Regions from separate parts of the Bacillus vallismortis genome, predicted to be linked through region 2. Evidence: riboswitches for the same ligand, from Rfam matches in the RefSeq annotation. Region 2 holds a riboswitch; each other region holds the start of a gene.
What was found. A riboswitch is a leader RNA that binds a small molecule or an ion and turns the genes downstream of it on or off. The one in region 2 is predicted to bind S-adenosylmethionine.
Positions count from the first base shown of each region.

Region 1: it holds a riboswitch for S-adenosylmethionine, as region 2 does, so the genes downstream of both, BV11031_RS20075 (5-methyltetrahydropteroyltriglutamate--homocysteine S-methyltransferase) here and metE (5-methyltetrahydropteroyltriglutamate--homocysteine S-methyltransferase) in region 2, are expected to answer to the same signal.
Region 3: it holds a riboswitch for S-adenosylmethionine, as region 2 does, so the genes downstream of both, BV11031_RS12615 (bifunctional homocysteine S-methyltransferase/methylenetetrahydrofolate reductase) here and metE (5-methyltetrahydropteroyltriglutamate--homocysteine S-methyltransferase) in region 2, are expected to answer to the same signal.
Region 4: it holds a riboswitch for S-adenosylmethionine, as region 2 does, so the genes downstream of both, metI (cystathionine gamma-synthase/O-acetylhomoserine thiolyase) here and metE (5-methyltetrahydropteroyltriglutamate--homocysteine S-methyltransferase) in region 2, are expected to answer to the same signal.

Region 1 is NZ_CP026362.1:3,791,327-3,794,632, reverse strand. It holds gene pepT (peptidase T) at 1-846, shown strand, start outside; gene BV11031_RS23210 (hypothetical protein) at 956-1,081, shown strand; partial or broken gene BV11031_RS22720 (hypothetical protein) at 1,385-1,638, shown strand; SAM riboswitch class I at 1,982-2,088, shown strand; gene BV11031_RS20075 (5-methyltetrahydropteroyltriglutamate--homocysteine S-methyltransferase) at 2,174-3,306, shown strand, end outside.
Region 2 is NZ_CP026362.1:2,111,714-2,115,019, forward strand. It holds gene rsbRB (RsbT co-antagonist RsbRB) at 1-237, opposite strand, end outside; gene isp (serine protease Isp) at 459-1,418, shown strand; SAM riboswitch class I at 1,550-1,704, shown strand; gene metE (5-methyltetrahydropteroyltriglutamate--homocysteine S-methyltransferase) at 1,833-3,306, shown strand, end outside.
Region 3 is NZ_CP026362.1:2,330,706-2,334,011, reverse strand. It holds gene BV11031_RS12615 (bifunctional homocysteine S-methyltransferase/methylenetetrahydrofolate reductase) at 1-1,145, opposite strand, end outside; SAM riboswitch class I at 1,237-1,354, opposite strand; gene BV11031_RS12610 (YajQ family cyclic di-GMP-binding protein) at 1,460-1,951, opposite strand; gene BV11031_RS12605 (CvfB family protein) at 2,050-2,946, shown strand; gene BV11031_RS12600 (DUF3784 domain-containing protein) at 3,058-3,306, shown strand, end outside.
Region 4 is NZ_CP026362.1:2,254,191-2,257,496, forward strand. It holds gene metC (cystathionine beta-lyase) at 1-656, opposite strand, end outside; gene metI (cystathionine gamma-synthase/O-acetylhomoserine thiolyase) at 649-1,770, opposite strand; SAM riboswitch class I at 1,839-1,959, opposite strand; gene BV11031_RS12175 (esterase family protein) at 2,124-2,846, shown strand; partial or broken gene BV11031_RS12180 (YjcG family protein) at 2,883-3,306, shown strand, end outside.

The sequences.
Region 1 (3,306 bases), 1.7 Mb from region 2:
CTCATCACCACAGACGGCACAACCCTGCTCGGCGCGGACAATAAAGCCGGGATTGCCGAAATCATGACAGCCATGGATTACCTCATCAAACACCCTGAAATCAAACACGGCACCATCAGAGTCGCCTTTACGCCGGATGAAGAAATCGGAAGAGGGCCGCACAAATTTGATGTGAAACGATTCAATGCGTCCTTCGCCTATACAGTTGACGGCGGCCCGCTTGGCGAGCTTGAATACGAAAGCTTCAATGCCGCTGCCGCAAAAATCACAGTCAAAGGCAACAACGTACATCCCGGCACCGCAAAAGGAAAAATGATCAACTCCGTGAAAATCGCGATGAAGCTCAACAGCCTGCTGCCGGCAGACGAAGCGCCTGAGTATACAGACGGCTATGAAGGTTTCTACCACCTGCTCTCCATTCAAGGAGATGTAGAGGAAACAAAGCTGCACTACATTATCAGAGACTTTGACAAAGAGAACTTCCAAAGCAGAAAACAAACGATGAAGCGTGTCGTCGAGGAATTGCAAAACGAATACGGACAAGACCGGATTCAGCTTGATATGAACGATCAATACTACAACATGAGAGAGAAAATCGAACCTGTCATCGAAATCGTCAACATTGCAAAGCAAGCGATGGAAAACCTCGGCATCGAACCAAAAATTTCTCCAATCCGCGGCGGAACGGACGGTTCCCAGCTGTCCTATATGGGACTCCCGACGCCAAACATCTTTACCGGCGGAGAAAACTTCCACGGCAAATTCGAATACATTTCAGCCGATAACATGGTCAAAGCCGTCAACGTCATCATTGAGATTGCAAAGCTGTTTGAAGAACAGGCATAATGCCTAATGCCAAAGCCAGTCCAAAAAAGGACTGGTTTTTTACGTGAAAATGAAACATTTCTCATGCGTCCTCCGTAAAACAAGTATCAACGGTTGAGGAGGAGAAACAATGACAAAACATGCAATTGCTGCAAAAAGTCTATTAAAAAAATGGTTCATGACCCGTCCGCCTATCATCCAAAAGAAATCAAGCGCATTTCAAAAAATCAGAAAAATGTTCAAACGCTTCTTCTAATCAGTCATCCCATTCCCCAAAACCACTATCTGCGTTTCCTCGTACCACCCAAATGCTCCGTGATTTGGGTTTTTTGTGTTCAATGGCGCAAAATAGGGTATACATCAAACAAGCACGAAAAAAACATCCAAAAACAGGCAATTGGAATCACGTAAATTTAGGTTAAAAGTAATATAAAGGAATTTATTTTTCTGTCGATAGTAACGATAGAACCAATCATCAACAAGAGAAATCACCATGATATAAGACTATTTTCAGGCTATCAGGTTAGACTGTTTTAGAGGGGCAGCTATGTAACATTGGATTTATTTTGAATTTTTTGAATACTTTTTGACCATTTATCCGTACAATAGAGAATACCAAAACTTTTTTGGGAGGTATGTAACATGATCCTAGTTGTTATCATCGCATTATGCGGCTATCTTCTTTTTTCTTTCAGCAAAGACAATCGCCGCAAACCGCAAAAGACAAGCCCTCAGCCAGCAGCCGCACCTCATCAAAACAACCTAATCGACCTTGACGCCATCCGCCAAAAACGCCGGATGCATCTTTCCTAACACGATATTTCAACTGAAAAGGCTGCTGAATCACGCAGCTTTTTTCTTTTCCATTTTCACTATAAGAACAACCAGCAGTATTTCTATCGCCTACTATCCGCAATCACTTAGCAATGAGCCATTTATCTATGAGTCAACATGTAGAGGTATGATTCTCAGCTGAAGGATAGGATTCCTGTCATTTGCAGATTGCAAACGAGGTGGATGTGCTGAATTACACGCCCATTCGCTAACTGCTAATATCTTATGTAGCGACAAAGCCGAAAGTATTTTCTGAAAAAGTATTGACAATTGATCCAAAAGTAATAATATTAAGATAATTGAAATGCAAATATGACGTTTTACCTTATCAAGAGAGGTGGAGGGACTGGCCCTATGATACCCGGCAACCGCTGTTTCAAACAGAATGGTGCTAAATCCTTAAGAACATTGCGTTCTTGCAGATGAGGCGGAGATTTGATTATTCAAGCTCTTCCTTACTCAAAGGAAGAGCTTTTTTCATGCTTACCATATTTCTAGAAAAGAGGCGAATCGCATGGCTCAACAAACAAATGTTGCAGGACAAAAAACAGAAAAACAACGCAAAGCCCCTTTCCGCGCCGATCATGTCGGCAGTTTACTGCGCTCCGCTCCGGTGAAAGAAGCCCGGTTAAAAAAAGCGGCCGGCGAGATCACGGCGGAACAGCTTCGTGAGATCGAAAACAAGGAAATCAGCCGCATTGTGGAAAAACAAAAAGAAATCGGACTCGAGGTGGTAACAGACGGTGAATTCCGCCGTTCCTGGTGGCATTATGATTTTCTCGAAGGGCTTGACGGTGTGGAGCCGTTCATCCCGGCTGAAGGGATTCAATTCCATAATGTGAAAACAAAAGCACGCAGCATCAAAGTGACGGGAAAACTCGATTTTACGAACCACCCAGCGCTTGCCGATTATCAATTTTTACATAAGATTGCCGGTGATGCGACACCAAAGCTGACGATTCCGAGCCCGAATATGCTGTTTTTCGGTGAAAAGGCCGATAAAGGAATTTATGACGACCAAGAGGAATACTTTTATGATCTGGCCCAAGCGTACAAAAAAGCAATCATCGCTTTCTATGACGCTGGATGCCGCTACCTTCAGCTAGATGACACGTCATGGTCTCTCTTCTTTGAGGAAAAAGGCAGAGAGGTCGTTCGTGCCCTCGGCGGCGACCCTGAGACATTGCCTGCCTTGTTCGCCAAAACGATTAACGATGCAGTGGCTGACCGGCCTGATGATTTAACAATCACAATGCACATTTGCCGCGGCAACTTCAAGTCGACTTGGGCGGCATCAGGAGGCTATGACGCTGTAGCGGAAACGATTTTGGACGGCTTACACTTAGACGGCCTGTTCTTGGAATATGATGATGACCGCTCAGGAAATTTTGATCCGCTCCGTTTCGTGAAACGCAAGGATCTGCAAATTGTGCTCGGCTTGGTTACATCAAAATACGGCGAGTTGGAAAATCCCGAGGATGTGAAGCGGCGAATCAATGAAGCGGCGCGCTTTGTCAGCTTGGATCAGCTGTGCCTCAGCCCGCAGTGCGGTTTCGCCTCTACGGAAGAAGGCAATCTTTTGACAGAAGAGCAGCAATGGGCGAAGCTGCGCCACGTCATCGACATCGCCAACGATGTGTGGAGATA
Region 2 (3,306 bases):
CAGTTCAATGACCCACTCTTGAAATTCTTCGAGAAATTGTTTTTCCGGTAAAACATACATGTTATTCAGATGCCTGTAAAACTCTCTGTCCTGCTCTTTCAATTCTTCCGTTACAGATGCATTATGTAAGGCGTAAAGCGAATTCGGATCACTTTCCTCCATTGTTTCAATCCATTCCTCTGCCATTTGTTCCACATGCTCTGAAAAAAATGCATATAATTTTTCATTCAGTTTCATCACACCGCTCCTTTCCCCAACACTATTATAACTTGACTGACAGCTGAATCCTAGTCATACATGCTGAGCCATCCAATATTTTGAAATTTAATCATTCTTTGGGGTGTATCCTATTTTTTCAAAATGCTTCAAATGGCTCTGTCCGAGCGGTTGCTTTTTTCATATAATATGAGGCAACACCCTTGAATCCACTTGCAAGCATAAAAAAGGAGGGCTTTTTTATGAATGGTGAAATCCGCTTGATCCCGTATGTGACGAATGAGCAGATCATGGATGTAAACGAGCTTCCTGAGGGCATTAAAGTGATTAAGGCGCCAGAAATGTGGGCAAAAGGGGTAAAAGGCAAAGATGTAAAAATTGCAGTATTGGACACGGGATGCGACACAAGCCATCCAGATTTAAAGAGCCAAATCATCGGCGGAAAAAACTTCACGGATGATGACGGCGGCAAGGAAGATGTGATTTCCGACTACAACGGACACGGCACACACGTCGCCGGAACGATTGCAGCTAACGATTCAAACGGCGGCATTGCCGGAGTCGCGCCTGAGGCAAGCCTATTGATTGTAAAGGTTCTGGGCGGCGCAAACGGAAGCGGCCAATACGAATGGATTATTAACGGCATTAACTACGCGGTGGAACAGAAAGTTGATATCATCTCGATGTCCCTTGGCGGACCGAGCGATGTGCCAGAATTAAAAGAAGCGGTGATAAACGCCGTCAAAAACGGAGTGCTTGTCGTTTGCGCAGCGGGTAATGAAGGTGACGGAAATGAACGAACAGAAGAGCTTTCCTACCCTGCAGCTTATAATGAAGTCATCGCGGTTGGATCTGTTTCCATAGCGCGTGAATTATCAGAATTTTCTAATGCAAATAAAGAGATCGATCTTGTGGCTCCGGGAGAACAGATCTTATCGACCCTTCCTAACAAGAAGTACGGAAAACTCACCGGCACCTCAATGGCTGCCCCTCATGTCAGCGGAGCGCTTGCTTTAATCAAAAGCTATGAAGAAGAATCTTTTCAAAGAAAGCTTTCTGAAACTGAGGTTTATGCACAGCTGATCCGCAGAACACTCCCTCTTGATATTGCAAAAACGCTGGCAGGTAATGGCTTCCTATATTTAACCGCTCCTGATGAGCTGGCAGAAAAAGCAGAGCAATCACATTTGATGACCCTATAAAATTATTTTTCTTATATAACATAATCCAAATATAGTAAATATAATTTCAAATTCTATGTTGACAACAAATTTGGATTACTGTTAAGATTACCAACAAATGATTTAACTTTTCAAAAAATTAATAACATTTTCTCTTATCGAGAGTTGGGCGAGGGATTGGCCTTTTGACCCCAACAGCAACCGACCGTAATTCCATTGTGAAATGGGGCGCACTGCTTTTCGCGCCGAGACTGATGTCTCATAAGGCACGGTGCTAATTCCATCAGATTGTTCTGAGAGATGAGAGAGGCAGTGTTTTACGCAGAAAAGCCTCTTTCTCTCATGGGAAAGAGGCTTTTTAGTCGTGAAAAAACCTCTTAGCAGCCTGTATCCGCGGGTTAACGAGAGTGTTTTACATAAAAAGGAGGAGAAACAATGACAACCATCAAAACATCGAATTTAGGATTTCCGAGAATCGGACTGAACAGAGAATGGAAAAAAGCACTTGAAGCGTATTGGAAAGGCAGCACGGATAAAGATACATTTTTAAAACAAATCGACGACCTTTTTTTATCCGCAGTTAAAACACAAATTGACCAGCAGATTGATGTTGTGCCTGTTTCTGATTTCACACAGTATGACCATGTACTCGACACAGCCGTCAGCTTCAACTGGATTCCGAAACGATTCAGACATTTGACTGACGCTGCCGATACATACTTTGCGATCGCCCGCGGAATAAAAGACGCTGTATCCAGTGAAATGACAAAATGGTTTAATACAAATTACCATTACATCGTTCCGGAATATGACGAGAGCATCGAATTCCGCCTGACAAGAAACAAACAGCTTGAAGACTATCGCCGGATCAAACAGGAATACGGTGTGGAGACCAAACCTGTGATTGTCGGCCCTTATACGTTCGTTACGCTTGCTAAGGGATATGAACCGTCTGAAGCAAAAGCGATCCAAAAACGCCTAGTCCCGTTATATGTACAGCTTTTGAAAGAGCTTGAAGAAGAAGGCGTAAAATGGGTTCAAATCGATGAGCCGGCGCTCGTCACCGCCTCTAGCGAGGATGTCAGCGGCGCAAAAGAATTATTTGAAAGCATCACAGGTGAGCTTTCCTCCTTGAATGTGCTTTTGCAGACGTATTTTGATTCTGTTGATGCCTATGAAGAGCTGATCTCTTACCCGGTACAAGGAATTGGCCTTGATTTCGTTCACGATAAAGGCAGAAACCTGGAACAGCTGAAAACACACGGGTTTCCAGCAGACAAGGTGCTGGCAGCCGGCGTTATCGACGGACGCAACATTTGGAAAGCGGATCTCGAGGAACGCCTTGATGCCGTTCTTGATATTCTGAGCACTGCAAAGGTTGATGAACTGTGGATTCAGCCTTCCAGCAGCCTGCTGCACGTTCCGGTAGCGAAGCACCCTGATGAGCATCTGGAGAAGGATCTGCTGAACGGCTTATCCTATGCAAAAGAAAAGCTAGCCGAGCTGACAGCTTTGAAAGAAGGCTTGGTATCAGGAAAAGCGGCGATCAGCGAACAGATTCAGCAGGCGAAAACTGATATCCAGGCGCTCAAACAGTTTGCAACAGGCGCACATTCTGAACAAAAGAAAGAGCTTGAGCAACTAACCGATAAAGACTTTAAGCGCCCAATTCCGTTTGAAGAACGTTTAGCCGTGCAAAATGAATCTCTTGGCCTTCCGCTTTTGCCGACGACTACAATCGGAAGCTTCCCACAGTCCGCTGAAGTGCGGAGCGCGCGCCAAAAGTGGCGGAAAAATGAGTGGTCTGATGAACAGTATCAAAACTTTATCAATGAAGAAACAAAACGATGGATTGATATTCAGGAAGAATTGGAACTTGATGTCCTTGCTCATGGTGAATTTGAACGGA
Region 3 (3,306 bases), 220 kb from region 2:
TGGACAAGGGAGCGCATATCGAGCTGCTGCTTCACAAGAGCGCCGCAGGCAACATTGCTGATTCGCGGAGTAGCCAGAGAATTGTCGGCGAGCGTCAGGGCGTTGATTCCTGCTTCTTTCAATTCAGCAGCGGCGGACAAAAACGTATCAAAGCTCAATTTTTTCGGCGGGTCCAGCTCTACGATGATGGAGCGTTTTTCAACTGCGATCTCATTCAAACCGGGCTCTGTCCGCTCATGCTGAACAGAAATACATTCTTTAGCAGGGACTTTGACTTCTTTTTCAGTAATGGGGGCAAGCCCGCCAACCGCTTCCGCCATCGCCTGAATGTGATTTGGCGTGGTGCCGCAGCAGCCGCCGATAATCCGCGCGCCTTGCTTGCGGAATTCTAAGGCGCTGTTTTGAAAATATGTGTCGTCTGTTTCATAGACGAGCCGTCCCTCTTCCAGCGAAGGAAGACTGCTGTTCGGATAAACGGATAAAAACACATCATCAAAAATCGGCACTTCGCTTAGCGCTTCAATCATGTGATAAGGGCCGAGCCGGCAGTTAATGCCGACGATATCAGCCCCGAGATCCGCGATTGACCGCAATGCTTCAGAAAGCGGTGTCCCGTCCTGCAGTACACCTTGCTCGTGCATGGAGACGTTAAGCATAATTGGAAGGGCGGTCTCTTTGCGTGCGATTTTCAGCACTTCACGGGCTTCTTCTAAATCATAATACGTCTCCAACAGCAAGCCGTCCGGTTGTTCATGCAGGAGCAGGTACAGCTGCTCGCGAAAGCTGCGTTTGATTTCGTCAAGGCTGTACGCGTTTTTATTAAATGTGCGGATGCCGCCCATTGTCCCCAAAACGTACGCATCGCCTGCTGAAGCCCGCGCAATCTTCACTGCCTCCTGATTCATTTTTTTAATGTCACCCTCAAGCCCGTGCCTGGATAATTTAATATAATTGGCTCCGTACGTATTTGTTTGAATGATATTGGCTCCAGCCTCAACGTACGCTTTATGTATGCGCTGAATTTCCTCCGGCTTTGAAATGTTGAGTTCCTCAAAGCACCTGTCAATGCCGTAGGAGTAGAGGAGCGTCCCCATGGCGCCGTCACCGATTAACACCTGTTTTTGCAAATCTTCTAAAAGTCCCATTGTCTGCCTCCTTTATTCACATTCAGCAAGGAAAAAAAGAGAAATAAAAAAAGTCCTCTTAAGAAGAAGACTTTGTCAGTGATTTTGTCTCTTCTTATCTTCCAAGCTGTTCGAGCTTGCTGGATTTAGCACCTTGGTCATGGCTGAACGCCATTACACCGGTTGCTGAAGCTTCGTCGGGCCAGTCCCTCTGCTTCTCTTGATAAGAACGGATATGAAGTTTTCGTATAAGGAAATGCCAAAAGCTGCGGGGCTTTTTCCCTTTCTCCAAATTTACCGAAAATAAAGACAATAATCAATAGGATTCAGAAAATTTATCTGAAATTTATAAATTGAACGTCAATTGGCAAATCTGCGCCTCTCACTGCTGTGATAATCTGCTGCAGATCATCCTTGTTTTTACCGGTTACACGAACTTGATCATCCTGCACTTGTGACTTTACTTTCAATCCGGAGTTTTTGATGATCGCATTAACTTTTTTGGCATTATCCTTGTCAATGCCTTGAACAAGTTTGGCGCGCTGGCGCACCGTTCCGCCTGACGCGCTTTCAATCTTGCCGTAATCAATGTTTTTTGTCGGCACGTTTCGCTTAATCAATTTACTGACCAGCACGTCTTTCAGCTGGCTTAATTTAAATTCGTCATCAGAAACGAGGACAAGCTCCTCTTTATCTAAAGTAATATCGCTTTTGCTGCCTTTAAAGTCATAGCGTGTGCTGATTTCCTTGAGTGCGATTTGGATCGCGTTTTGCACTTCAGGCAACTCGACCTTGGATACAATATCAAATGAACTTTCTTTTGCCATATGAAAACCTCCATAACATTTAACTTATGTGTTGATTATAGTAGAATAAAGAGAAACTTCCAACAGAACAAAGAATCAATTTGTGATGATTGGAAAAAATGTTAACAGAATCCGCGGAAAACAAGCGGAACAGGAAGGACGATAGCATGAGACCAGGGCAGCAACTAACCTTGAGTATAGATCACCAAACCGACTTCGGTTACTTTTTGACCGATGGAGAAGACACGATTCTCTTACATAACAGTGAAATAACTGAGGATATCGAGGACAGAGACGAAGTAGAGGTCTTTATATACGTCGACCAGCAGGAAAGACTTGCGGCCACGATGAAAATTCCGTCCATCAGCGCGGACGAGTACGGCTGGGTCGAAGTGGTGGATAAAGTGGAAGATATGGGCGTTTTCGTTGATGTCGGCTTATCCAAGGATGCGCTTGTCGCAACTGAGCATTTGCCGCCATACGAGGATGTCTGGCCGCAAAAAGGCGACAAGCTCTACTGTATGCTGAAGGTGACGAACCGGGGGCGCATGTTTGCGAAACCAGCGCCGGAAGATATCATCAGCGAACTCTTTACTGACGCCTCAGAAGACCTGATGAATAAAGAGCTGACAGGTACGGTGTACAGATTGATCGCAACGGGTTCATTCATCATTACGGACGACGGCATCCGCGGTTTTATCCATCCGTCAGAAAGAAAAGAGGAGCCAAGACTCGGCTCAAGAATCACGGGACGGGTGATTCAAGTAAAAGAAGACGGTTCAGTCAACATGTCGCTGCTTCCGAGAAAACAGGATGCGTTGTCTATAGATGCCGAGTACATTCTGACGTATATGAGAACAAGAAACGGCGCTATGCCGTATAGCGACAAAAGCGAGCCTGACGATATTAGAGAACGTTTTAACATGAGCAAAGCCGCTTTTAAACGCGCGCTCGGCCATTTAATGAAAAATGGAAAAGTGTATCAGGAAAATGGATGGACATACGAGAAAAAATAGAAGGCCTCGCGCCTTCTATTTTTTATATAAGGACTTCACAAATAAAATGCTGTTACGTATCATTACGGGAGACAGAGTGTTTTGTCAGTGAAAAGACAGGGGGGAGAGTTCATGGAAGTTCGGATCGATTTTTTATTGATCTTGATTGCGGGGCTTTTCTTTTGGATTGCTTATATGGCAGGAATAAAAAAGCAAACATGGATACTGTCCGGTTTCGGCGAGTCCCGGATACGTGACAAAGACCGTCTGGCTAGAATTGCGGGATACTTTTTTCTGAATTCAGGGATATTTATTCTGTTAAACGGGTTTATTTCGTTTCAAGGACAAGACCAGCTGATTCCGCCTATGATTTTGGCATAT
Region 4 (3,306 bases), 140 kb from region 2:
TCTTCATCCTTGACAGCAGCCAGGCCTGAGAGCACATCGCTGTGTCCGCTCAAGAACTTTGTTGCGCTGTGAAGCACAATATCCACGCCGAGATCAAGCGGCCGCTGCAGTGCCGGTGTCATGAAGGTATTGTCCAGAAAGGTCAAACAGCCGTTTTCTTTTGCGAGCTGAACCACCGCTTTTATATCAGTAATCCCAAGTGTCGGATTTGACGGTGTTTCCATATAAATGACCTTCGTGTTTGGTTTGATATTCCGCGCCACTTCATTCATGTCCGTCATGTCGACAAACGTATGCTCAATGCCAAACCGGGTCAGCACCTCTGTCACCATGCGGAAGGTTCCGCCGTATACATCTTCTGTCACAAGAACGTGATCGCCCTGTGACAGAAGTAAAAATGCTGTCGAGATCGCAGCCATGCCTGAGCTAAAAGCCAATCCTCTCGTTCCGCCTTCCAGTGCGGCAATGGTTTCTTCGAGCGCTGTTCTTGTCGGCGTGCCTGAGCGGCTGTAGTCATATGCGCCAAACTCTTCAAATGAAGATTGATGAAATGTTGATGCATGCTGGATCGGCACACTGACGGCCCCTGTTGAACCGTCTGTTTTAAATGGATTGTGCACGAGCTGGGTTTCCAGCGTCCAATTGTGATTACTCAAATGAAACAGCTCCCTCTTTGACCTGACATAACGCCTGTTTTAGGTCTTCTTTTAAATCCTCCGCATGTTCAATTCCGACCGAAAAGCGCAGCAGACGATTGCAAACCCCGTTTGCGATGCGGATGTCTTCAGGAATATCCATGTGCGTCTGTGTGGCTGGATATGTAATAAAGCTCTCCACCCCGCCGAGGCTTTCCGCAAAACAAATGGTCTTCAGCGCTTTTAAAAACGGGTTCACCCACTCTTCTTTTTGCAGACGGAAGGACAGCATGCCGCCTTTTCCGGGATGCAGCACATCCGCAATTTCTTCCTGCTCTTCTAAAAACGCCGCAAGCTCCTGCGCGTTTGCCTGATGCTGGCGCATTCTGAGGCTCAGCGTCTTCATTCCTCTCATGAGAAGCCATGAATCAAATGGAGGCAGGACAGCACCGATGGCATTTTGGTGTTGAAACATTTCTTCTCCAAGCTGTTCATCTTTCACAACGACAAGCCCTGCAAGCAGGTCGTTATGCCCGCCTAAATACTTGGTTGCACTGTGTATCACAATGTCGGCTCCCAGCTCAAGCGGCTGCTGCAAGACCGGTGTGTAAAATGTATTATCAACGATCAGCAGAATACCGTGCTCTTTTGTGATCTGGGCGATCTTTTCAATGTCCGCCTCCTGCATGAGCGGATTTGTCGGCGTTTCCACAAACACCGCTTTTGTATTCGGCGTTATCTTGGAGCGTAAACAGTCTTCGTCGCTGAAATCATCATAATGAAAGGTCAAGCCGTATTTTTTCCATTCATTTTCAAACAAGCGGTACGTGCCGCCATATAGGTCGGATGAAACGATCAGTTCGTCTCCGCTTTTAAATAGCGCCATAATTGTTTGGATGGCCGCCATTCCCGAACTGAAGGCAAGCCCTCTCGCTCCGTTCTCTAAGCTGGCGATCGCGTCCTCCACAAGCTGGCGTGTCGGATTTTTTGTGCGGACATAATCAAATCCGGTTGATTCACCGATCCCTCTGTGGCGGTATGCTGTTGATAAATAAATAGGAGGACTCACTGTCCCCGTTACTTCGTCGCTTCGGTTCCCGATTTGGGCTAATTTCGTTTCAACATGCTGTGACATATAGCTGCACCTTCCCTTTTCAAAATAAAAAACCCCTTCTTCATAAGAAGAAGGGGTTTAAACGCTTCCTCTTATCTTCCAAGCATAAAACGCTTGCTGGATTTAGCACCTTGGCGCTTTGCACATATGCAAAACAGGCCGGTTGCTGAGGTTTCTAAGGGCCAGTCCCTCCACCTCTCACGATAAGAAATATCGATTTCAATTTTCTGATTGTTTTATATTAACTTAATTCGCAGTTTATTTCAATACTTTTTTCTTCGAGTTCCGAACGGTTTAAAGAGAGAAATTTCTAATAATTCATGGTACAATAATGGAAAACGCAAGAAAGTCTAGTTGTCCTGGAGGAATGTATTATGGCACCGAAAAACGGCACAGTGCAAGAAAAGAAATTCTTTTCGAAAGAGCTTAACGAGGAAATGACATTGCTCGTTTATCTGCCGTCCAACTACTCCCCTCTTTATAAATACCATGTTATTATCGCGCAGGACGGCCACGATTATTTCAGGCTGGGGAGAATTGGCAGGCAGGTCGAGGAATTGCTGTCCAAACGTGAAATTGACCGGAGTATTATTATCGGTGTTCCTTATAAGGATGTTGATGAACGCAGAAAAACCTATCATCCGGAGGGCTCCAAATTTTCGGCGTATAAACGGTTCATCGCCCATGAGCTCGTACCGTTTGCGGATGATGAGTATCCTACTTATCATGTCGGCTACGGACGCACGCTAATCGGCGATTCGCTCGGAGCAACCATATCGCTCATGACAGCACTCGATTATCCGAATATGTTCGGAAACATCATTATGCAGTCTCCCTATGTTGACAAGCATGTATTGGAGGCCGTGAAGCAATCGGACAATATTGAACACCTCTCTATTTATCACCAAATCGGCACGAAAGAAACTGACGTCCACACGACTGACGGGAACATTCTGGACTTTACAGAACCGAACCGTGAGCTGAAACAGCTGCTGGAGAAGAAGCTTTCAGATTATGAGTATGAGCCATTTGAAGGAGACCACAAATGGACATACTGGCAGCCGCTTATCACGCCGGCGCTGAAAAAAATGCTTTAATACTCAATCATACTTTATTTCCAGGAGGGACATAATATGAAATACGGAATCGTTTTATTTCCATCAAAAAACTCCAAGACCTTGCGAACTCTTACAGAAAGCGCTATGATCCGAGCTATTCCTTGATCCCGCCCCATATGACGCTGAGATCATCGTTTGAATTGGCGGAGGAGAAAGCCGATCAGCTAGTATCACATCTGAGAGCCATCGCAAGGGAGTCCCATCCGGTCGTTCTCAAATTGACAAAATACAGCTCATTTGCGCCTGTCAATAATGTCATTTACATCAAAGCAGAACCGACGGAAGAATTAAAAACACTCAATGAAAAACTATACACCGGTGTGCTGGCTGGTGAACAGGAATACGCTTTTGTCCCGCATGTGACGGTCGGCCAAAATCTTTCCGACGATGAGCATTCGGATGTTCTGGGACAATTAAAAATGCAGGAAGTGTCGCATGA